Occultella kanbiaonis: one gene and its partner. The protein of the gene in region 1 interacts with the protein of each later gene in a pairwise test. Links are inferred from orthologs where the notes say so. Each region holds a gene or a part of one and is shown in the gene's direction. Other genes may lie near its edges.

What was found.
Region 2: the proteins of ftsZ (region 1) and rlmN interact in binary tests that used the Escherichia coli proteins (3 or more experiments, as listed by UniProt). The link is inferred for Occultella kanbiaonis from one-to-one orthologs.

What each region holds. Positions count from the first base shown.
Region 1 is NZ_CP046175.1:2,149,990-2,164,432, forward strand. Bases 167-3,007 are described here. They hold ftsZ (cell division protein FtsZ), read left to right. Parts: upstream 167-886; coding sequence 887-2,128; downstream 2,129-3,007. Other genes in these bases: GKS42_RS09875 (cell division protein FtsQ/DivIB), read left to right, coding at 167-655; pgeF (peptidoglycan editing factor PgeF), read left to right, coding at 2,130-2,843; GKS42_RS09890 (cell division protein SepF), read left to right, coding at 2,981-3,007. Also shown: more of GKS42_RS09875, read left to right, coding at 1-166; more of GKS42_RS09890, read left to right, coding at 3,008-3,466; GKS42_RS09895 (YggT family protein), read left to right, coding at 3,469-3,762; GKS42_RS09900 (DivIVA domain-containing protein), read left to right, coding at 3,850-4,542; lspA (signal peptidase II), read left to right, coding at 4,630-5,406; GKS42_RS09910 (RluA family pseudouridine synthase), read left to right, coding at 5,417-6,325; GKS42_RS09915 (GNAT family N-acetyltransferase), read left to right, coding at 6,322-6,819; redox-sensitive transcriptional activator SoxR, read right to left, coding at 6,806-7,273; GKS42_RS09925 (MFS transporter), read left to right, coding at 7,323-8,774; GKS42_RS09930 (hypothetical protein), read right to left, coding at 8,841-9,053; GKS42_RS09935 (YqaA family protein), read left to right, coding at 9,137-9,610; GKS42_RS09940 (pyridoxamine 5'-phosphate oxidase family protein), read right to left, coding at 9,649-10,128; GKS42_RS09945 (aminotransferase class I/II-fold pyridoxal phosphate-dependent enzyme), read right to left, coding at 10,163-11,446; GKS42_RS09950 (endo alpha-1,4 polygalactosaminidase), read right to left, coding at 11,465-12,292; dnaE (DNA polymerase III subunit alpha), read left to right, coding at 12,447-14,443. UniProt on the Escherichia coli protein: Essential cell division protein that forms a contractile ring structure (Z ring) at the future cell division site. The regulation of the ring assembly controls the timing and the location of cell division.
Region 2 is NZ_CP046175.1:2,010,466-2,024,984, forward strand. The notes cover bases 4,053-6,969. They hold rlmN (dual-specificity RNA methyltransferase RlmN), read left to right. Parts: upstream 4,053-4,890; coding sequence 4,891-6,048; downstream 6,049-6,969. Other genes in these bases: aztD (zinc metallochaperone AztD), read right to left, coding at 4,053-4,804; GKS42_RS09270 (DivIVA domain-containing protein), read left to right, coding at 6,141-6,689; dxr (1-deoxy-D-xylulose-5-phosphate reductoisomerase), read left to right, coding at 6,686-6,969. In the rest of the region: tsf (translation elongation factor Ts), read left to right, coding at 1-740; pyrH (UMP kinase), read left to right, coding at 851-1,612; frr (ribosome recycling factor), read left to right, coding at 1,609-2,166; GKS42_RS26475 (phosphatidate cytidylyltransferase), read left to right, coding at 2,221-3,405; more of aztD, read right to left, coding at 3,524-4,052; more of dxr, read left to right, coding at 6,970-7,870; GKS42_RS09280 (M50 family metallopeptidase), read left to right, coding at 8,021-9,373; ispG (flavodoxin-dependent (E)-4-hydroxy-3-methylbut-2-enyl-diphosphate synthase), read left to right, coding at 9,409-10,569; GKS42_RS09290 (GNAT family N-acetyltransferase), read left to right, coding at 10,596-11,474; GKS42_RS09295 (Fpg/Nei family DNA glycosylase), read right to left, coding at 11,576-12,451; GKS42_RS09300 (proline--tRNA ligase), read left to right, coding at 12,527-14,341; GKS42_RS09305 (hypothetical protein), read right to left, coding at 14,333-14,519.

The sequences.
Region 1 (14,443 bases):
CGTCCTGGTCGCGGCGGCGCTCGGCTGGCTGGTGCTGTACTCACCGGTCCTCGCCCTCGCCGAGGACGAGATCACGATCACGGGCACGACCGAGATCGTCACCGATGCCCAGGTCCGCGAGGTGGTCCAGGCCCAGGCCGGGGTGCCGCTCGCCCGCCTCGACACCGGCGCCATGGCCAACGGGATCGAGTCGCTGACCGGGGTGCTCGACGTGCGGATCAGCCGGGTCTGGCCGTCCGGCGTCGAGGTGGCGGTCGAACCCCGGGTCCCGGTCGCCAGCGTGGCCGCCGACGGCGGCGGGTTCGCACTCCTGGACGCCGAGGGTGTGGAGCTGGCGCACACGGAGGCACCCACCGAGGCACTGCCGGTGATCACGGTGCCGCTCGGCGAGGAGGGCACCGCCGTTTCGCTGCAGGCGGTCCTGACGGTGCTGTCGCAGCTGCCGCCGGACCTGCTCGCCCAGGTCGCCGACGCCGGAGCACAGACGCCGAACCAGGTCCGGTTCACCCTGACCGACGGGGCCGAGGTGATCTGGGGGAGTGCGGACGACGGCGACCTCAAGGTGGCCGTGCTGACCACTCTGCGCAGCGTCCCCGCGGCCGTCCCTCCGGCCGTCTACGACATCTCCGCTCCGCTCAGCCCGATCACCAGGTAGCCGGTGAATCGAACCCACGGCGCGACACGCCCGCGTGGTGATTGCCGAACGTCCCGACGGCACCTAGCGTCATCTGCATCGAGAAAATGACATAACTCTAAACCTCAGGTTGAGGTTGAGAGTTCAGGGTTCCTCCCGGGGGACCACGCACGAGTGGGAAGCACGATCGGCCATCGGAAGGCCGGGACTGTCAGCCCAGCACCAAGCGACTGGCGAACGAGAGGGACTGACGTGGCGGCACCGCAGAACTATCTGGCGGTCATCAAGGTGGTCGGGATCGGCGGTGGCGGCGTGAATGCCGTCAACCGCATGATCGAGGTCGGGTTGAAGGGCGTGGAGTTCATCGCCGTCAACACCGACGCCCAGGCCCTGCTGATGAGCGACGCCGACGTGAAGCTCGACGTCGGCAGGGAACTGACCCGAGGGCTCGGCGCGGGCGCCGACCCGGAGGTGGGCAAGAAGGCGGCCGAGGATCACTCGGAGGAGATCGAGGAGGTCCTGCGCGGCGCCGACATGGTCTTCGTCACCGCGGGTGAGGGTGGTGGCACCGGGACCGGTGGCGCGCCGGTGGTCGCGAAGATCGCCCGCTCCCTCGGAGCCCTGACCATCGGTGTGGTGACCCGGCCGTTCACGTTCGAGGGTCGCCGACGCGGCGTCCAGGCGGACACCGGCATCGAGGCGCTGCGCGCCGAGGTGGACACCCTGATCGTGATCCCGAACGACCGGCTGCTGTCCATCAGCGACCGGAACGTCTCGGTGCTCGACGCGTTCAAGTCCGCCGACCAGGTGCTGCTGTCCGGTGTGCAGGGCATCACCGACCTGATCACCACACCCGGCCTGATCAACCTGGACTTCGCGGATGTGAAGTCCGTGATGCAGGGCGCGGGCAGTGCCCTGATGGGGATCGGGTCCGCGCGCGGGGAGGACCGCGCCGTGCAGGCCTCCGAGCTGGCGATCTCCTCGCCCCTGCTGGAAGCCAGCATCGACGGCGCCCACGGCGTCCTGCTGTCCATCCAGGGCGGCAGCGACCTCGGCCTGTTCGAGATCCACGAGGCGGCCCGGCTGGTCCAGGAGGCCGCGCACCCCGAGGCGAACATCATCTTCGGTGCGGTCATCGACGACGCCCTCGGCGACGAGGTGCGGGTCACCGTGATCGCGGCCGGCTTCGACGCCGGCGGCCCGAAGGTGGCCAACCGGGCGGACCAGCAGCAGAGCAGGTCCAAGCCCGCCGCCGCCCCGGTGCCGGCCCAGCGGCCCACGCCGCCGGCCGTCGTCGAGCCCGCCGCCGAGCGGGTGGAGGAGGCGCCTCGACCGGCGCCCGTGCGCGAGCCGGTGCCGGTCGCCCAGGCAGCGCCGGAGCGTCCCTCGCAGAACGGCCAGCCGACCCAGGGGCTGGAGGTGCCGCGGGTCTTCGACGAGCAGCCCCGCAGCCGCCGCGAGGACGACCTGGACGTGCCCGATTTCCTCAAGTGACGTGCTGGCCGCCGACCTCGGCCCGATTGCGGTCGGCGGCTTCACCACGCGTGCGGGCGGCGTCAGCCGCGGGGCGTACGAGTCGCTGAACCTCGGCGCCGGGGTGTCCGACGACCCCGACGCCGTCGCCACGAACCGACGCCGGGTCGCCGACCGGCTCGGCCGGCCGGTCGCGTTCCTGACCCAGGTGCACTCCGACCGGGTGCACGGGGTGAGCGTGCCGCCCGAGCCGGGCGTGGTCGCCGTCGCCGAGGCGGACGCCTCGCTGACCGACCGCACCGACGTCGGCCTCGGCGTGCTGGTCGCCGACTGCGTGCCGATCCTGCTCGCCGGGGACCACCTCGTCGCCGCCGTGCACGCCGGGCGTCGCGGCCTGCTGGCCGGGGTGCTGAGCAACACCCTGTCCCGGATGCGTGCGGCCGGGGCGCCGGCGATCTACGCGTCCATCGGCCCGTCCATCTGTGGGCGCTGCTACGAGGTTCCGGAACAACTGCGCAGCGAGTCCGCCGCGGTGATCCCCGAACTCGCCGCCACGACGTCCTGGGGGACGCCGTCGCTGGACCTCGTCGCCGGGGTGCGCGTCCAGCTGGCCGAGGCTGGCGTGGCGACCGTGCAGCACCACGACCGGTGCACGCGCGAGGACCCGGACCTGTTCTCCTACCGGCGGGACGGCCTGACCGGACGGTGCGCGGGTGTGGTGGCGCTGGCGGGGTGATCGCGGGCCGCGCGACGACACGCCGCGACCGGTGACGGCGGGCTCGGGATCGCTGGTCTAGCGTCAGAGGCAACGACACCCACCCCACACCGACGGGCGAGATCACCCGCCGCCCGGCGATCACATGAGGAGCAGGCATGGCCGGAGCGCTGCGCAAGACGATGATGTACCTCGGGCTCTCCGAGGCCGACCGCGAGAGTGCCTACGACGACCAGCAGGTCGACGAGCACGACGTCGAGGACTCCTACGACGACTACGAGGCGTACGAGACCGTCGAGCACGCCCCTGCCCAGGAGGCCCAGGTGACTCCGATCACACGTGCCGCATCGCACACCGGTGCCAACCTGCGCCGGATCACGACCGTGCACCCGCGTACTTACAACGACGCGAAGGTGATCGGCGAGGCGTTCCGGTCCGGGACCCCGGTGATCATGAATCTCACGGACATGACCGACGCCGAGGCCAAGCGCCTCGTCGACTTCTCCGCGGGTCTGGTCTTCGGGCTCCGCGGTGCCATCGAGCGGGTCACCAGCCGGGTGTTCCTCCTCTCGCCCGCCACGGTGGAGGTGGCGACCGAGTCGCACGAGCCCGACACCAAGGCCCGGTTCTTCAACCAGAGCTGATCGTGGCGTGGGTCGTCGGGGTCGTCTATCTGCTCCTCCTGCTGTTCCTGATCCTCATGTTGGTCCGGGTGGTCCTGGACTGGGTAATCCAGTTCGCCCGGGACTGGAAGCCCACCGGTGTGATGCTGGTGGTCGCCGAGGTGGTCTACACCATCACCGACCCGCCCCTGAAGGCGCTCCGGCGGCTCATCCCGCCGTTGCGGCTGGGCGGTTTCGCGATCGATCTCGCGTTCCTCGTGCTGATCATCGTGGTGTCCGTGCTGATGGCCGTCCTGCGGCCATTGACACCTGCTTGAGATGCAAGTACCGAGAAGTCCGCTACCGTGAACCTGCGTCAGTGACACACTGTCGCTGACCGAACGACCTAGACCGAGGTGACGACTATGGCGCTGCTGACGGCAGACGACGTCCTCAACAAGAAGTTCCAGCCGACCAAATTCCGTGAGGGCTACGACCAGGACGAGGTCGACGATTTCCTCGACGAGATCGTGAACACCCTTCGGGTGGTCGGCGGCGAGAACGAGGAACTGAAGGCCAAGCTCGACGCGGCGGAGCGCCGCATCTCCGAGCTCTCCGGCTTCGCCGGCGGCGAGGCGGCCTCTGCGGAGGACACCACGCAGTTCGCCGCCGTGGGCGAGCAGCCCGAGGCGCAGGCCGAGCCCGAGCAGGCTCCCGAGGTCGAGGAGACCCCCGCAGCCCCTGCGGCCGCCGCGTTCACGCCGCCGTCCGCTGGGACCGAGCCGGAGTCCGCCACCGGGATGCTCCAGCTGGCCCAGCGGGTCCACGACGAGTACGTCAGCAACGGCAAGGCCGAGGCGGACCGGATCATCTCCGAGGCCACCGTCGAGAGCGAGCGCCTCACCCGTGAGGCCGACGAGCAGCGGGCCCGCACCCTGAACCAGCTCGAGGGCGAGCGCTCCCTGCTGGAGCGCAAGATCGACGAGCTGCGCGTGTTCGAGCGGGACTACCGCACCCGCCTGAAGAGCTACCTGGAGGGCCTGCTCTCCGACGTCGAGGGTCGTGGCAACGTGTCCTCGGCGTACTCCGGCGAGCCCGGCGAGTCGCGCCGCCCGTAGTTCATAGCGCACCATAGTTCGCACCACACGGCGGCGGGCCTCCGACCAGGGGGCCCGCCGCCGTTCCTGAGCCGAAGGGCAGTACCCATGGACCGTTCGACGGAGCCGACGCCGTCGGACGCCGAGGAGACGCGCGGATCGGACGGCTCCTCGGCCGCCGGCCGGCACCTGGCCATCGCGCCGGCCCGTCGGCGGCGCCTGCTGGCGCTGCTGGTCGGACTCACCGTGGTGGTGCTGGTCGTGGACCAGGTCGTCAAGTACCTCGCGGTGACCCGGCTCGAGCCGGGTGAGTACGTCCCGATCATCGGGGACCTGCTCGGGCTGAGCCTCGTCTTCAACTCCGGGGCCGCGTTCTCGTTCGCGGAGGGCTCCACCTGGTTCTTCACGATCGCGGCCGTCGTGGTCACGGCCGTCATCATCGTCGTCGCCCGGCGGCTCGGGTCGCTCGCCTGGGCCATCGCACTCGGCGCCCTGCTCGGCGGCAACCTCGGCAACCTCGCGGACCGACTGTTCCGCGAGCCCGGCTTCGGCGTGGGCCACGTGGTCGACATGATCAACTACAACAACTGGTTCGTCGGCAACGTCGCGGACATCGCGATCGTGCTGTCCGCGATCGCCATCGCCGTGCTCACCTTCCGCGGGCTCAGCGTGGACGGTCGCCGGCTGGCCCCGGCCGGGCACGGGTACGAGGAGACCAGGGGGGCGGAGGCGGCAGACGTCGCGGACGCGACCGGGGACGTCGACCCCGAGGAGAAGACGGCCGCCGTCGACGAGGAGGCGAGCGCCGCCGTCGGGCCGGAGGAGACCGCGCCCGAGCAGAACCGGGACGGCCCCACCACCGCCAACGGCACCGACCGTGGCTGACACACGCTCCATGCCGGTCCCGGACGGGCTGGCCGGGGAACGGGTGGACACCGCGCTCGCCCGGCTGCTCGGGCTCAGCCGCACCCGCGCCGCCGAGCTGGCCGCGAACGGTGACGTGCTGTTGGACGGTCGTCCGCTCGGCAAGTCCGACAGGCTCGTCGCGGGCGGCTGGCTCGAGGTCACCCTCGCGGACCTCGCCCCCACTCCGACCACGCCGCCGGAGCCGGTGCCGGGGATGGCGATCCGCTACGACGACGACGACGTGGTGGTCGTGGACAAGCCGGTCGGCGTCGCCGCGCACCCGAGCCCGGGCTGGAGCGGGCCGACGGTCGTCGGCGGGCTCGCCGCGGCGGGCTACCGGATCTCCACGTCGGGGGCGCCGGAGCGCCAGGGCGTCGTGCACCGGCTCGACGTCGGCACGTCCGGGCTGATGGTCGTCGCCAAGAGCGAGCGGGCCTACACCGTGCTCAAGCGGGCGTTCAAGGAGCGCACCGTCGAGAAGGTCTACCACGCGGTGGTGCAGGGGCACCCGGACCCGTCGACCGGCACGATCGACGCTCCGATCGGACGGCACCCCACGCTCGACTACAAGTGGGCCGTGGTCGCCGACGGCAAGGACAGCGTCACCCACTACGAGACCCTCGAGGCGATGCGGCGGGCCTCGCTCCTGGAGGTCCACCTGGAGACCGGGCGGACCCACCAGATCCGGGTGCACATGAGTGCCGTGCACCACCCGTGCGTGGGGGATCTGACCTACGGCGCCGATCCGACGATCGCCCAGGAGCTCGGGCTGACCCGCCAGTGGCTGCACGCCATGCGGCTCGGCTTCCACCACCCGGGCACGGGCGACTGGCTCGAGGTCACCAGCTCCTACCCCGAGGACCTCACGGTCGCGCTGGAGAGGCTGCAGGGGCCATGAGGGTGCTCCGCATCGATGCTGCCCGCCCCGGCTACGCGGCCGGCCTGGCCCGCGTGCACGCGATCCGGTTCGAGGTGTTCGTCGGCGAGCAGGGCGTGCGCGAGGACGAGGAGCTCGACGACCTCGACGCCCGGCCCGGCACGGCGCACGTGCTCGTCACCGACGATCCCGAGGACGTCACCGGTGCCGCGGACCTCGGCACCGCGCGGCTGCTCGCCGACCCCGCGCACCCGGGCGTGGTGCACGCGACCCGGGTCGCGGTGCGGGGCAGTGCCCGACGGCGGGGCGTGGGCCGGGTGCTCATGGCCGCCCTCGAGGAGATCGCCCTGGCCGAGTACACGGCCGGGGAGCCCGCGTCGGTCCGGGTCGAGCTGTCCGCGCAGGAGACCGCCATGCCGTTCTACCGTTCGCTCGGGTACGAGATCGGCGCCGACCGCTACCTGGACGCCCGGATCTGGCACCGCGACGCCGTCAAGGTGCTCACGACGTCGTGACGTCGTCCCAGCGGCGCGGTCCGGTGCCGGTCGCGCCGAGGGTGTCCGAGGGGTTCTGCAGGGTGCAGGTGCGCAGGCTCAGGCAGCCGCAGCCGATGCAGCCGGTCAGGTCGTCACGGAGGTGCTCGAGTGCCGCGATCCGCTCGTCGAGCTCGCTGCGCCACATCCGGGACAGTCGGGCCCAGTCGGCCTTGGTGGGGGTCCGGCCGGCCGGCAACGAGTCGAGCGCCAGACGGATCCGGGCGAGTGGGACCCCGACCCGTTGGGACACCCGGATGAACGCGACCCTTCGCAGCGTGTCCCGCCGGTACCGGCGTTGGTTGCCGGCGGTACGCTCGGCGCTGATCAGCCCCTCCCGTTCGTAGAAGTGCAACGCCGACGGCGCAACACCACTGCGCGCGGAGAGCTCACCGACCGTCAGCACGTGCGTCTTCCCACCTTCGATCCTGGGCATGTGTCAACTCCTTGACCTGAACCTAGGTTGAGACTCTAGCCTGATGATCATGACCGCTCCCGTGGCCGCTGAGCCACCACTGTCCGTCCTCGGACCCGGGCTGCGCTGGATCAGCATCGGCATGTGCGCCCTGGTGTTCCTCGCGGCGTTCGAGTCGCTCGCCGTGACCACGGTGATGCCCGGCATCAGCGCGGCCCTTGATGGTGCCTCGCTGTACGCCCTCGCGTTCTCCGGACCGTTGGCGGTCGGCATCATCGGGATGGTCATCGCGGGGCAGTGGTCGGACCGGACCGGGCCGCGGGGTCCGCTGCTCGCCTCGCTCGCGCTGTTCGTGATCGGCCTCGGGATCGCCGGGTTCGCCACCTCGATGGAGGTGCTGGTCGCCGGGCGCCTGCTGCACGGACTCGGTGGTGGGGCGATCACGGTGTCCCTGTTCGTGATGGTCGCCCGCATCTACCCGCCCGAGCTGCACGCCCGGATCTTCGCCGGATTCGCCGCGGCGTGGGTGGTGCCGTCACTGGTCGGGCCGTTCTTCGGCGGCCTGGTCGCCGAGAACCTCGGCTGGCCCTGGGTGTTCCACGGCGTGATCCTGCTCGTCGTGCCGGCCGTCATCATGCTCCGACCGGCATTGCGCCGGCTCGCCGCGGACGTACCCGGCGCGGCGCCGTGGCGCCTCGGCACGGTCGCCTGGGCGGCGCTCGTCGCGGCGGGAGTGCTCACCGTCGACCTGACCTCAGGCACCGGGACCCCGGCGGGCTGGATCGCAGCGGCGGCCGCTCTCGTGGTGGTGCTGATCGCGCTGCGCCCGCTGCTGCCCGCCGGTGCCCTCCGTGCGCGGCGCGGCCTGCCCGCCGTCATCACCCTGCGGGGATTCCTGTCCGGTGCGTTCGTCGGTGCCCAGGTCTACCTGCCCTACCTGCTCACGGACGTCCACCACGTGACTCCGGTGCTGGCGGGCTTCGGCCTCACCTTCGGCGGACTGGCGTGGGCGCTCGCATCCCAGATCCACGGCCGGGTTGCCACCCGGGTCAGCGACCGGGGCGTCCTGCGCCTTGGCACGAGCCTGGTGCTCTTCGCCATCGCCGCCTCGACGCTCACGAGCGTGCTGGCGGCGCCGGCGCTGGCGACCGTGGCCGTGTGGACGTTCGCGGGTGCCGGCATGGGACTGGCCTACCCGCGGATCTCCACGATGACGCTGGCGCTGTCCTCCGACACCGATCGCGGCTTCAACAGTTCCGCCCTGACGATCGCCGACTCCATCGGTGGTGCGGTCGCCCTGGCCGGTACGGGCGTGGTGTTCGGTGCCCTCACCGACGGCCCGACGGCGTTCGCTCCGTTCAGCGGCGTGTTCGCCCTGGCCACGCTGTTCGCCCTGGCCGCGGCCCTTCTCGTCCGCCGCGCCACCCGGTCCCGTCGGGCCGGGCACCCCGCCGCGGAGCCCGGCGCATCGCGCGCCGACGCGGCCGGTGGCGACTCAGATGGCGTCACCGTGGCCGCCTGATCCGTCGAGCGCGAGGTTGTTGGCCCCTGCAGCGAGCTCGAGGACAACGATGTCGCGTTCGGCGGCCTACAGGTAGCCGGTCTCGGGGTCGATCTGACCGAGGAATCCGCGGATCTCGGTCTCCAGTACCCGCGGCTCGAGTACTGCGACCGTGTTGCTGCCGATGCTGAAGCCGTAGCCGGGGTTCGGGCCGCTCAGCCAGGTGAGGTGGTAGGTGCCGGCCTGACGCCGCACCTCGAACCGCTCGCCGTCGACCACGACGATCTCGATCCCGGACACGGCACACCTACCCTTCGGCCCCGCGAACGGGTGGGCCGGTCGCACCGACCATCATCGCACCCCGGCCGGGTAGGGTTCGCGGCGTGCTGGAACTCGCCGCGGCCTTCGGCTATTGCCTGCTCTCGGCGATCGTGATCGTGCTGCCCGCCGAGGTGTACCTGCTGGCGGTGGCACTGGTCTCGGACGTGCCGGCCGTGTGGCTGGCGCTCGCCGGCGCCGTCGGGCAGGTCGCCGGGAAGATGCTCTACTACCTACTCGGCCGCGGCGTGCTCGACCTCGCCCACCTGCGCAAGCGGTCGACGGCGAAGGGCCGCTGGGTGGATGGCATGGACCGGGTCGAGGCCTGGTGCCGCCGCCACGTCTGGGGTCCCAGCCTGGTCACCGCCGTCAGCGCGTTCGCCGGCGTGCCCCCGTACGCACTGGTCAGCGTCCTGGCCGGCACGGTGCGGATGCGCTGGTGGCTGTTCGCCCTGATCTCCGTGGCCGGGCGCTGGCTGCGCTTCTGGGCCGTGATGACGGTGCCGCACCTGTTGCCGGACACCCTGTTCGGGATCTGAAGCGGCACGAGGGGCCTCGTCCATGCCGGTCGCCGCGCTCACGCCGTCGGCGCGCGCCCCCTGGCCATCTCGGTGTCGCGCATCTCGAGCAGCGAGCAGCCGACGCCGTACGTCACGAAGTCACCGGCCGGCCGCACCCCGACGCCGATCAGGGCGCCCCGCTCCGCGCCGCCGAGCTCCAGCCCGCGGAGCAGCTTCTCCCGCGCGCCCGGCGGCATCTGCGTGGCCGGGAGGATCTGCGCGACGCCGGCGAACGTGACGGTCGCGGCGGGGATCTGGACCCAGGGCACGAACGGAATGCGTTTCGGGATCGGAACCGTCGCCGACACCTCGGGGTTCGCCGCCAGATGCTTGGCCTTCCACTCCTGTGTGTTCGTCGTGAACCACAGCACCCGCTCGACGACGCACGGCATGACCCCGGCCGTCCGCGCCATCCCGCGCGCCGAGACCATCCCGATCACCATGAAGTTCTGCTTCTCGAGGACACGCCACACGTCGTCCGTGCTCAGCTCGACCATCGGGTGCCTCCTCAGGCCCGGGCGGTGTCAGGTCTCACGCTAGTCCTCTGAGCATCCGCAGGCGTCGGACCGCCTCGGTGAGCACCTCGGTCGACTTCACGAACGTGAACCGCACGGTCGTGGCCAGCGCGAGATCGGCGTCGGAGCCGGCCCTGGTGAACGCACTCGTCGGCACTCCGACGACGCCGGCCAGGCTGGGCAGCTCACGGCACAGGTCCACGCCGGTCTCGATGCCTGTCGGCGCGAGCGAGCCGGCGAGCAGGTCGGCGGCGTCGGCGATCACGAAGTAGGTGCCCTGGGGCCGGACCACGGTGAATCCGGCGTCGGTCAGGCCCTCGGTGAGCAGGTCGCGGCGCCGTTGCAGGGACGTCGCCAGGTCGCGCACCCAGGTGGAGTCCGGGCCGCTGCCGGTCTCCAGGTCGAGCGCGGTGGCGATCGCCGGCTGGAACGGCGCCCCACTGACGTAGGTGAGGAACTGCTTGACGGCGCGGACGGCGTCGACGAGCCCCGCCGGCCCGCTCACCCAGCCGATCTTCCAGCCGGTCAGGGAGAACGTCTTGCCGGACGAGGAGATCGTCAGGGTGCGCTCGGCCATGCCGGGCAGGGTCGCGATCGGGACGTGGACGGCGCCGTCGTAGGTGAGGTGCTCGTAGACCTCGTCGGTGACCACGACGGCGTCGTACCGGGCGGCGAGGCGGGCGATCTCGGTGAGCTCGGTGCGGTTCAGCACGGCGCCGGTCGGGTTGTGCGGGGAGTTGAGCAGCACCACCCGGGTGGCCGAGGTGAACGCGGCCCGCAGGGCGGTCAGGTCCAGCCGGAAGCCGTCGGCGGGGTCGGTGCCGGGGCGCAGCGGGGCGCTCGTGTGCGTGGCGCCGGCCAGGGCGATCACCGCGGCGTAGGAGTCGTAGAACGGCTCGAGGGTGAGGACCTCGTCACCGGGACCGGCGAGCGCGAGCACCGCGGCCGCAATCGCCTCGGTGGCACCGGCGGTGACCAGGATCTCGGTGTCCGGGTCAAGGGCGATCCCGTAGTGGCGGTCCTGGTGGGCGGCGATCGCCTCACGCAGGACCCGGATCCCCGGTCCCGGCGGGTACTGGTTGTGCCCGGCCGCGATGGCTGCCGTGGCGGCTGCCTTGACGGTCTCGGGCCCGTCGGCGTCGGGGAAGCCCTGGCCGAGGTTCAGCGAGCCGGTGCTCGCGGCGAGGGCGGACATCTCCGCGAAGATGGTGGGCCGCGGTGCGCCGGTGGCGCCGAGCAGTCCCGTGGCTGCGGCCACCTCGCGCCAGCGCCCACGCGGCAGCGCGCTCAGTTCAGCCATTCGGTGACAATAGCGGCCTCACTCACAGCCCGCCCGCCAATCGTCGAGGTCGCGGTGCTTCAGGATCAGCGAGAACCCGGACAGGGCGGGATCGTCGCAGAACTCGGCGAAGTCACCGGAGCCGGTGCGGTCGGTGTACTCGATCGCGAACACCGGCCGTCCCGCGTCGAGATACCGGCTCAGGTCCGCGCACCACCCGTCCGCCGCGCAGTCCTCGGTGACGGCGAAGTCGAAGGAGTCGACGAGGTCGCCCACGAGGTCGGGTGCGTTCTTCTGCCCGACGGCGAGTCCCCGCTCGTGCGCGGCGCTCGCCCACCACAGGGCGTAGGTGACGGCGTCCGCCCGGGTCAGGTCGAAGCCGGTCTCGGTGTCGTAGGAGTCGATGTTGTCCGGGTCGACGGCGTCGAAGCCCGCCGCGGCGCACGCGTCCAGCCGTGCCTCCATCAGCGGCGCGAGCAGATCCAGGCGGCGGATGTCCAGGAAGCGCTCCCCGTCCCAGCCCGGGTACGCCGCCCCGATCACCTCGGCGGGGAACTCGTCGGCATCGTCGCGCCAGTCCTCCCAGGCGCCCGCGTTGACGTAGCAGATCGTCCGTGCCCCGGCCCCCGAGAGAGCGGCGACCTGCTCGGGCGAGGTGTCCGCGCCGTCGAGGTCGTAGACGGCCACGCCGTCGAGGAGCTCGACGCCGGCCGCCGGCTCGGCGGCCAGCACGATCTGCCAGTTCGCGCCGGCCTCGGGGGACCACCGCTGCGGCGCGCCCCCCGCGCATCCGACGCACCCCGCGGCGAGGGCGAGCACGAGGGCGACGGGTGCCACCCGCCGTCGGCCCCCGCCCGTCCCCACCACGGGATCAGGGTACGGCCGGCGCCGGGGCCGGGGACCCGCCGTCGGGCCCTGACTCGGCCCGGACCGAGACACGCCGGGCGGGACACGCCGGGCCCGGTCGGGCTCGCCGGACACCCTCCCCACAGTGTCCCCGGCTCGACCTAGAATCGCCTGCATGTCCGACGACTTCGTGCACCTCCACGTCCACACCGAGTACTCGATGTTGGACGGGGCGGCGCGGGTGGACGACCTGTTCAAGGAGGCGCAGCGCCTCGGCCAGTCGGCGGTCGCGACCACGGACCACGGGTACTTGTTCGGCGCCTACGACTTCTGGTCGAAGGCCCGCAAGTACGGCATCAAGCCGATCATCGGCGTGGAGGCGTACGTCACCCCGGGCACGTCCCGGTTCGACAAGACCCGCGTCCGCTGGGGCGACGCGAGCCAGGCGGGCGACGACGTCTCCGCGCGTGGTGCGTACACGCACATGACGCTCCTCTCGCGGACCACGCAGGGCATGCACAACCTGTTCCGGATGAGCTCGCTGGCCTCGCTCGAGGGGCAGCTCGGCAAGTGGCCCCGGATGGACCGGGACCTGCTGTCAACGTACGCCGAAGGCCTGATCGCGACCAGTGGCTGCGCGTCCGGGGAGATCCAGACCCGGCTGCGCCTGGGGCAGCGCGAGGAGGCGATCCGGGCAGCGGGGGAGTTGCAGGACATCTTCGGCAAGGAGAACTTCTACATCGAGATCATGGATCACGGTCTCGACATCGAACGCCGCACGCTCGCCGACCTGATCGAGATCGCCAAGGAGATCGGTGCGCCGCTGCTGGCCACCAACGACCTGCACTACACGAAGGAGGAGGACGCCCACGCCCATGAGGCCCTCCTGTGTGTGCAGTCCGGAGCCACGCTGGACGAGCCCACGTACGAGCAGGGCGGCAAGCGGTTCGCGTTCGGGGGCCAGGGGTACTACCTGAAGTCCGCAGCGCAGATGCGCGAGCTGTTCCGGGACTACCCGGAGGCGTGCGACAACACGCTGCTCGTGGCCGAGCAGTGCGACGTGACGTTCACCGAGCAGGTCGGCAAGTACATGCCGCACTTCCCGGTGCCCGAGGGTGAGGACGAGATCTCCACCTTCGTGAAGTCCGTGGAGGTCGGCCTGCACAAGAGGTTCGGCGAGACCGTCCCGGAGGAGGTCCGCAAGCAGGCCGAGTACGAGATCGACATCATCACCTCCAAGGGCTACGCCGGCTACTACCTGGTGGTCGCGGACTTCATCAACTGGGCCAAGGACAACGGCATCCGCGTCGGGCCGGGCCGTGGCTCCGGCGCCGGGTCGATGGCGGCGTACGCGATGAGCATCACCGAGCTCGACCCGCTGAAGAACGGGCTGATCTTCGAGCGGTTCCTCAACCCCGAGCGGATGTCCCTGCCGGACTTCGACATCGACTTCGACGAGCGTCGCCGCAGCGAGGTCATCAAGTACGTGTCCGACACCTACGGCGAGGACAAGGTCGCCTACATCGTCACGTACGGCACCATCAAGGCCAAGCAGGCCCTCAAAGACTCCTCACGGGTGCTCGGCTACCCGTTCGGGATGGGGGAGAAGCTCACCAAGGCGATGCCGCCGGCCGTGATGGGCAAGGACGTCACGCTCTCGGGCATCTACAACCCGGACGACAAGCGCTACGCGGAGGCGGACGAGTTCCGCAAGGTCGTCGAGATCGACCCGGACGCCCAGCGGGTGCTCGAGACGGCCCGCGGCCTGGAGAACCTGAAGCGGCAGTGGGGCGTGCACGCGGCGGGCGTCATCATCGCCAGCGAGCCCCTGATCGACATCATCCCGATCATGCGCCGCGAGCAGGACGGCGCCATCATCACCCAGATCGACTTCCCGGCCGGGGAGGACCTCGGCCTGGTGAAGATGGACTTCCTCGGGCTGCGCAACCTGACCATCCTCGACGACGCACTCGAGAACATCGTCGTCAACGGCAAGGAGCCGGTGGTGGTCGAGGACCTGCCGCTGGACGACCGCCCGACGTACACCCTGCTCAGCCGCGGGGACACCCTCGGCGTGTTCCAGCTCGACGGCGGCGGCATGCGGTCGCTGCTGCGGCTGATGCGGCCGGACAACTTCGAGGACATCTCCGCCGTCGGCGCCCTGTACCGGCC
Region 2 (14,519 bases), 140 kb from region 1 along the record:
AGGCGATCGAGATCATTCGGGTCAAGGGCCTGAAGGGTGTGAGCAAGCGTGAGGGTCGCTCCGCCTCGGACGGTCTGGTCGCGGCCTCGATCAACTCCACGCCGGACGGCGAGGGGCAGGTCGGAGTGTTGGTGGAGATCAACTCCGAGACCGACTTCGTGGCCAAGAACCAGGTGTTCGTCTCGCTCGCGGACCGCGTCGTCGCCACTGCGGTGGCCTCCGGTGCCGCGGATGCGGACGCACTCCTGGCCGCCGAGTCCGACGGCGTGGCCCTGTCGACCGTGGTCGACGAGACCGCCGCAACGCTGGGCGAGAAGATCGTGGTCCGCCGGGTCGCCCGACTGGCCGGCGAGCACGTCACCACGTACCTGCACCGCACCGCCAAGGACCTCCCGCCGCAGGTGGGCGTCCTGGTGTCCTCGGACGCCGCCGGCGCCGCGGTCGCGCACGACGTGGCGCTGCACATCGCTGCCTACTCCCCGCAGTACCTCAGCCGCGACGAGGTCCCCGCCGACAAGGTGGCCGACGAGCGTCGGATCGCCGAGGAGACCTCCCGCAACGAGGGCAAGCCGGAGCAGGCACTGCCGAAGATCGTCGAGGGTCGCCTGAACGGCTTCTTCAAGGAGGTGGCCCTCCTGGACCAGCCCTTCGCGAAGGACCCGAAGAAGTCTGTGGGCCAGGTCGTCACCGAGGCCGGTGGCACGATCACCGGCTTCGCGCGGTTCCGCGTCGGCGCCTGAGCAGCAACATCCGGCGGTGGCCCCGGTCCTGATCCAGGGCCGGGGCCACCGCTGTCATACGCTCACCCCAGCACATCCACTCAGCGTTCTCACCCAGGAGGATCTCGCCGATGCCTGCGCTCACTCCCGCCCCGACCACGCGTCGGGTCCTGCTCAAACTCTCCGGCGAGGTGTTCGGCGGTGGCAGCGTCGGCCTCGACCCCGACGTGGTCGCCTCGATCGCCCGTGAGATCGCCGAGGCCGTGCACGAGGGCGTCCAGGTGGCCATCGTGGTCGGCGGCGGCAACTTCTTCCGTGGTGCCGAGCTCTCGCAGCGCGGCATCGACCGTGCCCGGGCCGACTACATGGGCATGCTCGGCACCGTGATGAACTGCCTCGCCCTGCAGGACTTCCTCGAGAAGGCGGACGTCACCACCCGGGTGCAGACCGCCATCACGATGGGGCAGGTCGCCGAGCCGTACATCCCGCTGCGTGCGATCCGCCACCTCGAGAAGGGTCGCGCCGTGATCTTCGGCGCGGGCGCGGGGATGCCCTACTTCTCCACGGACACGGTTGCGATCCAGCGAGCACTCGAGACCCACTGCGAGGAGGTCCTCGTCGGCAAGAACGGGGTCGACGGTGTGTACACCGCGGACCCCCGCGTGGACCCGACCGCCACCAAGCTCGACTTCCTCACCTTCGACGACGCGATCCAGAAGGACCTGCGCGTCGTGGACTCCACCGCCCTGGCGATGTGCCGCGACAACCAGCTCTCCATGCGCATCTTCGGCATGGAGGGGCCGGGTAACGTGGCCGCTGCACTTCGAGGTGAGAAGATCGGCACATCAATGACGTCCGGTGCAGGAACCGACCAGAGCAAGGAGCAAGCGTGATCGACGAGACCCTCTTCGAGGCCGAGGAGAAGATGGACAAGGCCGTCGAGGTGGCGCGTGAGGACTTCGGCAACATCCGCACGGGTCGCGCGAACGCCGGCATGTTCAACAAGCTCGAGGTCGAGTACTACGGTGCTCCCACCCCGCTCCAGCAGCTCGCCTCGATCACGATTCCCGAGGCCCGCACCGTCATGCTCTCCCCGTATGACAAGACCTCGATGACGGCGATCGAGAAGGCCCTGCGCGAGTCCGACCTTGGCGTCAACCCGAGCAACGACGGCGTCCAGATCCGGATCATCCTGCCGACCCTCACCGAGGAGCGCCGCCGCGACTACGTCAAGCTCGCCAAGACCAAGGGCGAGGACGCGCGCGTCGCCGTGCGGAACGTGCGCCGGCGGGCCAAGGAGGAGCTCGACCGCATCGCCAAGGACGGCGAGGCCGGCGAGGACGAGGTGAACCGCGCCCAGGCCGAGCTCGACGCGCTCACCAAGAAGCACACCGACACCGTCGACTCGCTGCTCGCCGGTAAGGAGAAGGAGCTGCTCGAGGTCTGAGCGGGCCCGGCCATGGTTGATCCAAGTCCGCCACCTGCCACCGGGAGCGATGGCGTGCCGCTCTCGCGGCGCGCCCTGCGCGCCGCGGAACGTGCCGCCCGGCTCGAGGCGGAGCTCAACGGCACCGACGCCGAGCCGGCCGGTCCCGCCACGGCGGCGGACCGTGCCGCACCGACGGGGCGCGCCGACACGCCCGCGCCGCTCGCGGCGCGGGCCGGCTCTGCGGCTTCGGCGGCGTCGCCCGAGCCCGCGACGCCGTCGGGCAGCCCTGAGGACCCGGCGACCGGAACCCGCGGCGCCGGGACGGACCGGCTGACGGCGACAGCCGGGGCACGGCCGACCTCCGGCGCCTCGCCGGCGTCCGCCGGACCCGCGCGCTCCGGTGACTCGCCAGCGTCCGCGGGCTCCGCCGACGAACCCCCGCCTGCCTCGCGCGCCGGACGCAACCTTCCCGCCGCGATCGGGGTCGGCCTCGGCCTCGGTGCCGTCCTGGTCGCCTCCCTGTTCATCCGCAAGGAGGCCTTCGTCGTCCTCGCCGTCGTCGTGTGCGCGATCGCGCTCTGGGAGCTCGAACGGGCGCTGCGCACCCGCGACATCCGGCTGCCCTACCTGCCACTCGTGGTCGGCACCGTCGGCATGCTCGTCTCCGCCTACCAGGCCGGCATCGAGGCACTCCTCGTCGCATTCCTGCTCACGGCCGGCGGCGTGTTCGTCTGGCGGGTCCTGGACGGGGGCGGCGGCGACGCGTTGCGCGATGCCACTGCCGGCATCTTCGCGGCCGCCTACATCCCGTTCCTCGCCGGTTTCCTGATGATCATGCTGTCCGCCGACGACGGGCAGTGGCGGGTCCTGATGTTCGTCGCGCTCGTGGTTGCCAACGACACCGGCGGCTACATTGCCGGGGTCCTGTTCGGCAGGCATCCGATGGCGCCCTCGGTGAGCCCGAAGAAGTCCTGGGAGGGTGCCGCCGGGTCCGTGGTCCTCGCCGCCCTGGTCGGGGTCGGCTTCGCGATCTTCGCCATCGACGCCACGTGGTGGGCCGGGCTCGCCATCGGCGTGGTCGCCGTCGCCGGTGCGACCATGGGCGACCTGTCCGAGTCCATGCTCAAGCGGGACCTCGGGGTCAAGGACATGGGCAAGATCCTGCCCGGGCACGGCGGCATCCTGGACCGGGTCGACTCGATCCTGATCTGCTCCCCGGTCGTGTTCGCCCTGCTCCTCGTGGTCGCGCCGGCCTGAGTCGCCGCGGCGCCGGGCTGACCCGTTCGGGAGCCCACCCGGGCCACGGCCCGGTACCCGTTCGTCGGTGCAAGAACGGGTACCGGGCCATCCGGGCCAGGATCGTCGCGGCCGCGGCTCAGCCGGCCACGGAGCTCAGTTCGTTCGGGACCACCGGCAGCACGGCGCTGTCGATCACCTCGCCGCCGAGCAGGTCCACCACGAACACGGTCGACGTGGCCGGCTCGGTGACGTACGCGAACGACCCCTCGACCCGCAGCGTCGGGCGCGGGTCCTGCCACTGCTCGGGCTCGGTCCAGGAGCCGGTCACCGGGACCTCGGCGGTCACCGTGCCCGCCTCGGGATCGATGATCCGCAGCGTCCCATCGGTGCCGAGCACGAGCGCCTCGCCGCCGGGGCCGCGGGCGAGCGAGCGGAAGCTGTAGCTCACGCCGAGGTCCACGAGCCGGATCTGCGCCGTGCGGGTGTCGATGAGGGAGACCCGGGTGGGCCGTTCGAGGTCGGCGTCGGGGTCGGACTTGTAGTCGCCGAGCACCACGGGGGAGGCGTCCGAGCCGGCCAGGTTCCCGATCCGCCCGTACGCGTCCGGTGCCGCCGCGTGGGTGAACTCCGACCCGGTCACGATCAGGGCACCGTTCTCGCAGCCGAACACGACCGTCTCGTCGGCGGCCACCGTCTCACCGTGTACGCCCGGGCAGGTCTGCGCGCGGGCGACCTCGGTTCCCTCGGCGTCCAGGAGGACCACGCCGGAGCGGGACTCGGAGTCGCCGATCGTGTGCAGGAGACTGTCGTCGGTGCGCACCACCGCGACCCCGTGGTGCGCCTGCGGGGTGCTCGTGGTCGACAGCACCGGGGCCTGTGCACCGGCCGCCAGCGCGTGCGGGTCCAGCACGGTGATCTCGCCGGTGCCGTCCGCGAACAGCACGGTGCGCTCGGCGTGGGTCACGACATGACCGGGATGGTCCGCCGTGATCACGACGTCGGTCAGGAGCGGCTCGGTCGTGTAGGAGTGCGAGTGGTCCCCGTGCGCCTCGCTGAACGCGCCGGTGTCGAGCAGCCGGAACTCCTCGCCGACGGTCAGGAACAGGTGCCGCCCGTCCCCGGCGGGGTTCACCCGGGTGAATCCCTGCGCCGGGAAGTCGGCGAGGACCTCGAGCGAGAGCGCGTCGACGATCAGGACGCCGCCGTCATAGGTGACGGCCAGCCGCGGCGACGGGCCAGCCGCCTCCTCGGTGGGCCGGCCGTCCTCGGGCGCCGACTCCTCGCCGTCGTGGTCGTGTTCGTCGTGGGTCGCGGTACTGCCGGCGTCCTCGGTGGTCGCCGGCGCCGCGCAGGCGCCGAGCAGGACGACGGCGGAGGTGAGCAGGGCGAGTGGGGCCAGTCTTCTTGTTCGGTTCATAGCGAGAATGATTCTCACTCTATTTAGCTCGCGTCAAGTCGTGTGGCGGCGCGGCGTCGCCGCGCGTCTGGGAGACTGGGGGCACCATGACCACTCCCGCACAGCCTCAGGTCCTGCCCGGGCACGCCCCGGACGCCGGTGACCGCCCGCGCCTGTCCTTCGCGGTGCCGCGCCGCGGCAAGCCGCCACGGCACCTCGCCGACCTCACCTCCGCGGAGCGCGCCGCCGTCGTCGCCGAGCTCGGCCAGCCCGCCTACCGGGCCAAGCAGATCTCCACGCACTACTTCGGGCATCTCACCCGCGACCCGGGCGCGATGACCGATCTGCCAGCCGGGATGCGCGAGGACCTGGTCCCGCAGCTCCTGCCCGAGCTGCTCACGGAGGTGCGCCGGCTCGAGGCCGACGGCGGTGACACCGTCAAGACGCTCTGGTCGCTGTTCGACGGCGTCAAGGTCGAGTCGGTCCTGATGGGCTACTCCGACCGGGCCACGCTGTGCGTGTCCAGCCAGGCCGGGTGCGGCATGGCCTGCCCGTTCTGCGCGACCGGCCAGCAGGGCCTGACCCGTAACCTGTCCACCGCCGAGATCATCGAGCAGGTACGCCGCGCCGCCATCAGCTGCCGCGACGGCGAGCTGCCCGGCGGCCCGCGCCGGCTCACGAACATCGTGTTCATGGGGATGGGCGAGCCGCTCGCGAACTACCGCACCGTGATCAACGCGGTGCGCCGGATGGTGGATCCCACGCCGGACGGCCTCGGTATGTCCGCCCGGCACATCACCGTCTCCACGGTGGGACTGGTGCCGGCCATGAGGAAGCTCACTGCCGAGGGGATCCCGGTCACGCTCGCGCTCTCGTTGCATGCCCCGGACGACGAGCTGCGCTCGCAGCTGATCCCGATCAACACCCGGTGGACCGTCGGTGAAGCGCTCGACGCCGCCCGTGAGTACTTCGAGGTGACCGGCCGCCGGGTCAGCATCGAGTACGCCCTGATCAAGGACATGAACGACCACGGGTGGCGTGCGGACCTGCTTGCCGCCGAGCTGCTCAAGCGTGGCAAGGGCTGGGTGCACGTGAACCCGATCCCCCTGAACCCGACGCCCGGCTCGATCTGGACCGCGAGCGACAAGGACGTCGAGAACGAATTCGTGGCACGCTTGCGCTCGGCGGGGATCCCGACCACGGTGCGGGATACTCGCGGGAGCGACATCGACGGGGCGTGTGGGCAGCTCGCCGCGGAGGTATGAGCCACGATTCACCACCGTGGGTCAGGCCCGGGTCAGCCGGGCCGCCCCCATAGGCTGAGCACGTACGCGCCGGAACGAGGAAAGGATCGTCGATGGAGGGCCTGTTCTCCACCGTCGGGAGTCTGTCGAGCGGGTATGACCGTGAGCAGGTCGATGAGTTCTTCGAGAGGGCGAAGGCGTCCTACGAGGGCAGCGGCGAGGAGACCCTGAGCGCCGCGGACGTGCGCCAGGTCGCCTTCGATCTGGTCCGGCACGGCTACAACCCCGCGGCCGTCGACGCCGCCCTCGACCGGCTCGAGGGTGCGTTCATCCAACGAGACCGTTCGGACTTCATCGCCACCCACGGCCAGGAGGCCTGGATGGAGCGGGTGGCCGAACGGGCGACCACGCTCTACCCGCGCCTGGTCCGACCCGACGGCGAGCGGTTCGCGCCGCCGGAGCGGGGTCGCGGCTACGCCGCCGATGCGGTGGACGACGTCCTGGACCGGCTCGTGGACTACTTCGACTCCGGTGCCAAGCTCTCTGCGGCCGAACTGCGGCAGGCGACCTTCCCCTCGGCGCCGCGCTCGCGTGCGTACGGCGAGGGTCCGGTGGACGCCTACCTCGACCGCGCCGTGGACGTGCTGCTCGCCGTCGAATGACCCGCACCGTCGCGCTGCTCGGGTCCACGGGGTCTGTCGGGACCCAGGCGCTCGACGTGATCGCCGCGGCGCCCGAGTCGTTCCGGGTCACCGCGCTCGCGGCCGGCGGCGGACACCTCCAGCTCCTCGCGGAGCAGTCGGTCCGGTTCGAGGTAGAACTCGTCGCGCTGGCCGACGGGACCGCCGCGGCGTTCGCCGACCACCTCGACGACGCCGCGCAGCGGCTCGGCCTGCCCCGGCCACGGCCCGAGGTGCTTGTCGGTGCGGACGCGGCCCGCGCCGTCGCCGGCGTCGGTGCGGACGTCGTCCTGAACGCGATCACCGGCTCGATCGGGCTTGCCCCCACCCTGGCCGCGCTGCGCGCCGGCTCAACACTCGCGCTGGCGAACAAGGAGTCGCTGGTGGCCGGGGGCGCCCTGGTGCACGCGGCCCAGCAGCGCCCGGACCAGATCGTGCCGGTCGACTCCGAGCACTCGGCGATCGCGCAGGCGCTGCGCTCGGGTGCGCCGGCGGAGGTCGCCCGGCTGATCCTGACCGCCTCCGGCGGGCCGTTCCGGGGCCGGACCCGCGCCGAGCTCGCGGGTGTGACGCCGCAGCAGGCGCTCGCGCACCCGACCTGGGCGATGGGTCCGATGGTCACCACGAACTCCGCGACGCTGGTCAACAAGGGACTCGAGCTCATCGAGGCACACCTGCTGTTCGGTGTCCCGGTCGCGGACATCGTGGTGGTGGTGCACCCTCAGTCGGTGGTGCACTCCATGGTCGAGTTCGTCGACGGCTCCACGATCGCGCAGGCGTCTCCGCCGGACATGCGGCTGCCGATCTCCCTCGGCCTGGGCTGGCCGGACCGGGTGCCCGGTGCCGCCGCGGCATGCCGGTGGGACCTGGCCACGTCGTGGACGTTCGAGCCCGTGGACGACGGCGTGTTCCCGGCTCTGGCGCTCGCGCGCGCCGCGGTCGCCGCGTCCGCCACCCACCCGGGCGTGCTGAATGCCGCGAACGAGGAGTGCGTGACCGCGTTCCTCGGTGGCCGGATCGCGTTCCTGGACATCGTGGACACGGTCGCCGCCGTGCTGGACGAGCACCCCGGCACCAGCGCCGCCGACCTGAGCGTCGAGGCCGTCGAGGATGCGGAGCGGTGGGCCCGGGCGCGCGCGGGGGAGCTGCTCGCCCGACGCTGAGCCGCGAGCCCTCGCTCGCCCGCCCGGCGGTGGTGCGATCTGCCCACCGGTCACCCGGGTGGTTCGGTGGCTCGTTCTCAGCAACGCGACGTACGCTGAGGCGGCACTGCGCAGCCGGGACGGTCCCGGGCCCGGTGCACTGGGGTAGGAATGGACTTCTGGTTGGGCGTGCTGTTCGTGGCGGTGGGGCTGATCATCTCCATCGCGCTGCACGAGATCGGCCACCTGGTGCCCGCGAAACTGTTCGGCGTCAAGGTCTCCCAGTACTTCGTCGGGTTCGGCAAGACCCTCTGGTCCACCAAGCGCGGCGAGACCGAGTACGGCATCAAGATGCTGCCGCTCGGCGGGTACGTGCGGATGGTCGGCATGTTCCCGCCCGCCCGCGAGGAGGTCAGCGAGGACGCTGCCGCCGAGGCCAGGTTGCGGCGTCGGGGACTGCGCGGCCTGATGGACTCGATGGCCGAGGACGCCCGCTCCGCCAGCGCCCAGGAGATCGGCGAGGAACTCCCCGACGGGCAGCGGCACCGGGTCTTCTACCAGCTCAGCACCCCGAAGAAGTTGGCCGTGATGTTCGGCGGACCCGTGGTGAACCTGATCATCTCCACGGTGCTGTTCGCGATCATCCTCACCGCGTTCGGGACCGCCACGGCCAGCAACCGGATCAGCAGCGTCTCCGAGTGCATCGTGCCGGCGAGCGAGCAGCGCGAGTGCGCCGCCGGCGATGCGGACTCGCCCGCGGCGATGGCCGGCTTCGAGGAGGGGGACCGGATCGTCTCCTGGAACGGGGAGCCGGTCACCGAGTGGGCCGACATCTCCACCGCGATCACCGACGGCGGCACCGAGCCCGCGACGGTCGTCGTCGACCGTGGCGGCGAGGAGGTCACGCTCACCGTGACTCCGGTCCTCGAGGACCGACCGGTCGTGGCCGACGGTGCCGTGGTCACCGACGCCGACGGCGAACCGGTGCTCGCGCCGGTACCGTTCGTGGGCATCTCGGCGGCCTACGAGCTCACTCCGCAGCCGTTGTCCGCGGTGCCGGCGTTCGTGGGGTCGGTGTTCACGGGCACCGTCGACGTGGTGCTCTCGCTCCCGCAGCGTCTGGTCGCGATCGCCCAGGCAGTGTTCGGGACCGAGGAACGCGACCCCGGCGTGGTCGGTCTGATCGGCGTCGGCCGGTTCGCCGGTGAGATCGCCTCCATCGACTCGGCCGACTACGGAGCCGCGGAGCGCACCGCGGACCTGCTCTCCCTGGTGGCGTCGCTGAACATGGCGCTGTTCGTGTTCAACATGATCCCGTTGCTGCCCCTTGACGGCGGGCACATCGCCGGGGCCCTGTTCGAGGGGGCCAGGCGCCGCCTCGCGCAGGCGTTCGGTCGCCCGGACCCGGGTCACGCGGACACCGCGAAGCTGATGCCGCTCACCTACCTGGTCATCATCGTGCTGGGCAGCATGAGTCTGCTGCTGGCCTTCGCCGACATCGTCAAACCCGTCACCCTGGGCTGAGGCGCCCGTGGCGGGCGCGGTGTGATACTTGAGGCGTGAGCGTTCCGATCAGTCTGGGCATGCCCGAAGTCAAGGAGACCCCGCCGGTGCTGGCGCCGCGGCGAGCCACCCGCAGGATCCGGGTCGGCACGGTCGACGTCGGTGGGGGCGCCCCGATCTCGGTGCAGTCGATGACCACCACGCCGACGAGCGACATCAACGCGACCCTGCAGCAGATCGCCGAACTCACCGCGGCCGGGTGTGACATCGTCCGGGTGGCCGTGCCCACCACCGAGGACGCGGCCGCGCTGCCCGTGATCGCGAAGAAGTCGCAGATCCCGGTGATCGCGGACATCCACTTCCAGCCCAAGTACGTGTTCGCCGCCATCGACGCCGGCTGTGCGGCGGTGCGCGTGAACCCGGGCAACATCCGCAAGTTCGACGACCAGGTCAAGGAGATCGCCCGCGCCGCGGCCGACGCCGGCACCTCGCTACGGATCGGGGTGAACGCGGGCTCGCTCGACAAGCGGCTGCTCGAGAAGTACGGCCGGGCCACCCCCGAGGCACTGGTGGAGTCCGCGGTGTGGGAGGCCTCACTGTTCGAGGAGCACGACTTCCACGACTTCAAGATCTCGGTCAAGCACAACGACCCGGTGGTCATGGTGCGTGCCTACGAGTTGCTCTCGGAGGCAGGGGACTGGCCGTTGCACCTCGGGGTCACCGAGGCCGGCCCGGCGTTCCAGGGCACGATCAAGTCCGCGACCGCGTTCGGCGCCCTGCTCAGCCAGGGCATCGGCGACACGATCCGGGTGTCCCTGTCCGCGCCACCGGTCGAGGAGGTCAAGGTAGGCATCCAGATCCTGCAGTCGCTGAACCTCGCCGAGCGCAAGCTCGAGATCGTCTCCTGCCCCTCGTGCGGGCGCGCCCAGGTGGACGTGTACACGCTCGCCGAGCGCGTCACCGCCGGTCTGGAGGGCATGGACGTGCCGCTGCGGGTGGCCGTCATGGGTTGCGTCGTGAACGGGCCAGGGGAGGCCAGAGAGGCCGACCTCGGGGTGGCCTCCGGGAACGGCAAGGGCCAGATCTTCGTCAAGGGCGAGGTCGTCAAGACCGTGCCCGAGGCGCTCATCGTCGAGACCCTGATCGAGGAGGCCATGCGGATCGCGGAGGCCCAGCCGGGCGGTGCGACCGGCGGCCCGGTCGTCACCGTGTCCTGACCCGCCAGGTGAGGCACAATCGCAACATGCCGACGTGGCCATGGCGCGCAGCCCTGCAGACCCACCCCGATGTGGTGGTCCAGGACGCGCGCTCGGCGGACGTGGCCGAGCTGATCGCGTTCGCCAAGCAGGACCCGGTCGACGCCGCCCTGCTGGGGGAGCACGTCGAGGCGATGTCCTCCTACGGGTTCTACCGCGACCAGCTCCTGTGCATCCGGGAACCCCACGGGCTGACCGGCCTGTGCTGGACCGGCGGGAACCTGGTGCCGTTGCGCCTGTCGGACGTCGCGGTCGAGGCCGTCGCCGATCACGTGCGGCGACGCTCGCGCCGGTTCTCCTCGGTGGTCGGCCCCGCCCACGACGTGATGCGGCTGTGGGAGGCGATGCGCGGCTTCGCACCCACCCCAAGGGACATCCGCCCCGACCAGCCGTCCATGGTCATCGACGGTGACCCGCTCGTCGCACCCGACCCCGGGGTCTGTCTGACGTCCGTGAACGACCTCGACCTGCTGCTGCCGGCGTGCGTGGCGATGTTCACCGAGGAGGTCGGCTACTCCCCGCTCACGGCCGGTGGTGGGTACGAGCGGCGGGTCCGGTCCCTGGTCCAGGGCGGTCGGTCGCTGTCCCGGATCGAGGATGGCCCCGAGGGCCGTCGCGTGGTGTTCAAGGCCGAGCTCGGCACCGTGGCGCTCGGCGTCACCCAGGTCCAGGGTGTCTGGGTGCACCCGGACCTGCGCGGCCAGGGCCACGCCGTGGCCGGCATGGCCGCCGTGGTCGCGTACGCCCGCGCCCAGGTCGCCCCGCTGGTGTCCCTGTACGTGAACTCCTACAACGCACCCGCGCTCGCGGCCTACCGCAGGGTGGGCTTCCGCGAGGTGGGGACGTTCGCGACGATCCTGTTCTAGGACCACCCCGCTGACATCGCACCTTTGCCCCTGAGATCGGACCACGAACGTGTCCGATCTCGACCCCGTAGGTGCGATCTCAGCGCCTGGGGTCGCGCGCCTCAGCGCAGCAGCTTCGACATCCGCCGGTCGGCGAGGATCTTCCCGCCGGTCTGGCAGGTGGCGCAGTACTGCAGGGCCGAGTCGGCGAACGAGACCTCCCGGATCACGTCCCCGCAGACCCCGCACTCCGCTCCGGCGCGACCGTGCACGCGCATCCCGGACCGCTTCGCGTCCTTCAGCTCCGCTGCCGGGCGGCCCGAGGACGCCTCGATCGCGGGCCGGAGCACCTCCCCGATGGCGTCGTAGAGCCGGGTCACGGCCTCGTCGTCGAGAGAGGAGCTGATCGCGAACGGGCTCATTCGCGCCGCGTGCAGGATGTCGTCGCTGTAGGCGTTCCCGATCCCGGCGATCGTGCCCTGCTCGCGCAGCACGCCCTTGATCTGCTGCTTGCGCCCGGCGAGGATCGCCGCGAACGCGTCCCGGGTGAACTCCGCCGAGAGCGGCTCGATGCCGAGGCTCGCGATCGCCGGAACCTCCTCGGGGGAGGCCACCACGTACACGGCCAGGCGCTTGCGGGTGCCGGCCTCGGTGAGGCTGAAGCCGGACCCGTCGTCCAGGTCGACCCGCAGCGCCACCGGCGACTTCGGCGACCGGGACACGCCGACCGGGAGCTTCTCGTGCCAGCGCAACCACCCGGCCCGGGCGAGGTGGAAGACCAGGTGGAGGTCGCCGTCGGGCAGGTCCTCGACCCGCAGGTCGAGCCACTTGCCGCGCCGGGCCACCTCCGCCACGGTGCCGCCGGCGAGCGCGTCCGGTGCGGGGGAGAACGTCTTCAGCGTCTGGATCCCGAGCACGTGCACGGCTGCGACCTTGCGGCCGACGGTGCGTTCGGTGAGGAAGTCGACGAGGCCCTGGACCTCCGGTAGCTCCGGCATCGTCCCAGTCTGGCAAGGGAGTTCGGCTCATGCCAGGGAGAATCCGGGCCTGTTGCAGCGGATAGACTCGCCCGCGTGCTGATGCGGATGTCGAAACTGTTCCTGCGGACCCTGCGAGAGGACCCGGCCGACGCCGAGGTCGCGAGCCACCGCCTCCTGGTGCGGGCGGGCTACATCCGCCGCACCGCCCCTGGGATCTACTCCTGGCTGCCGCTCGGGCTGAAGGTCCTCGCCAAGGTCGAGGCGATCGTGCGCGAGGAGATGGACGCGACCGGGGCGCAGGAGGTCCACTTCCCGGCGCTGCTGCCGCGGGAGCCCTACGAGGCGACCGGCCGCTGGACCGAGTACGGCCCGAACCTGTTCCGGCTCCAGGACCGCAAGGAGGCCGACTACCTCCTCGCGCCCACGCACGAGGAGATGTTCACCCTCCTGGTCAAGGACCTGTACTCCTCCTACAAGGAGCTGCCGCTCACGCTCTACCAGATCCAGACCAAGTACCGCGACGAGTCGCGCCCGCGCGCCGGCCTGATCCGAGGCCGCGAGTTCATCATGAAGGACGCCTACTCCTTCGACATCGACGAGGCCGGCCTGGCCGCCTCCTACGACGCCCAGCGCGCCGCGTACGAGCGGATCTTCACCCGCCTCGGCCTCGACTACGTGATCGTCTCGGCGATGTCCGGGGCGATGGGTGGCTCGCGCTCCGAGGAGTTCCTGTTCCCGTGCGAGATCGGCGAGGACACCTACGTGCGCTCGCCCGGCGGGTACGCCGCGAACGTCGAGGCGGTGCACACACCGTCGCCGGAGCCCGTCGAGGCGGCCGTGGTCGCCGGCCTGCCCGCCGCGTACGTCGCGGACACGCCGGACACCCCGACGATCGAGTCGCTGGTCGACGTGGCCAACGCCACGCAGGCCAGGCCCGACGGCGGCGCGTGGACGGGTGCGGACACGCTGAAGAACGTGGTGGTCACCCTGGTCTCGCCCACCGGCGCCCGGGAACTGCTCGTGATCGGCCTGCCGGGGGACCGGCAGGTGGACGCCAAGCGCCTCGAGGCCGCCGTGTTCCCGGCGGAGGTCGAGCAGGCCACGGCGAAGGACCTGGCCACCCACCCCGAGCTGGTCGCCGGGTACATCGGGCCCGGTGTACTCGGCCCGAACGGTGCGCCGCGTGACTCCGACGGCACCGACGGTGCCAGCGGGGCGGTTCGTTACCTGCTCGACCCCCGCGTCGTGGACGGCACCGCGTGGATCACGGGGGCCAACGAGGCGGGCAAGCACGTCTTCGGGCTCGTCGCCGGGCGGGACTTCACCGCCGACGGGGTCATCGACGTCGCCGAGGTGCGCGTCGGCGACCCCGCCCCGGACGGTTCCGGCCCGCTCGAGCTGGCCCGCGGCATCGAGATCGGTCACATCTTCGCCCTCGGGCAGAAGTTCGCCAAGGCACTCGACCTGAAGGTGCTCGACGCCAACGGCAAGGCCGTCACGGTCACCATGGGCTCCTACGGGATCGGGGTCACCCGGGCGCTGGCCGCCATCGCCGAGAAGACCTGCGACGCCAAGGGCCTGTCCTGGCCGGTCCAGGTCGCGCCCGCGCACGTGCACGTGCTCGCCACCGGCAAGGACGAGGCCGTCTTCACGACGGCGGAGGGCCTGGCCGCGCAGTTGGAGGCGGCCGGCGTCGAGGTGCTCTACGACGACCGGGTGAAGGTCTCGGCGGGCGTGAAGTTCGCCGACTCCGAGCTGCTCGGACTGCCGTTCGCGCTGGTGGTCGGTCGTGGACTGGCCGACGGCGTGGTGGAGGTTCGCACCCGCGCCTCCGGCGAGCGTGAGGAACTGACGCCCGACGCGGCCGTGGCCCGGCTGTTGGAGCTGCTCGCGGAGGCGTCAGCCTAGGCCGGGATACGTCGCGATCCGCAGGTCCGGGTCCTGGCCGAGGAACGCGGCCTGCGTGGCCAGCGCGATCAGCGGCGCCCGGACGTCGGTCTCGGCGTCGGGCACCTGGGCGAGCCAGCCGGGCAGCAGTTCGGCGATGAGCGTCGCCCGGGCACCCTGCAGGTCCGCGGTGTCGATC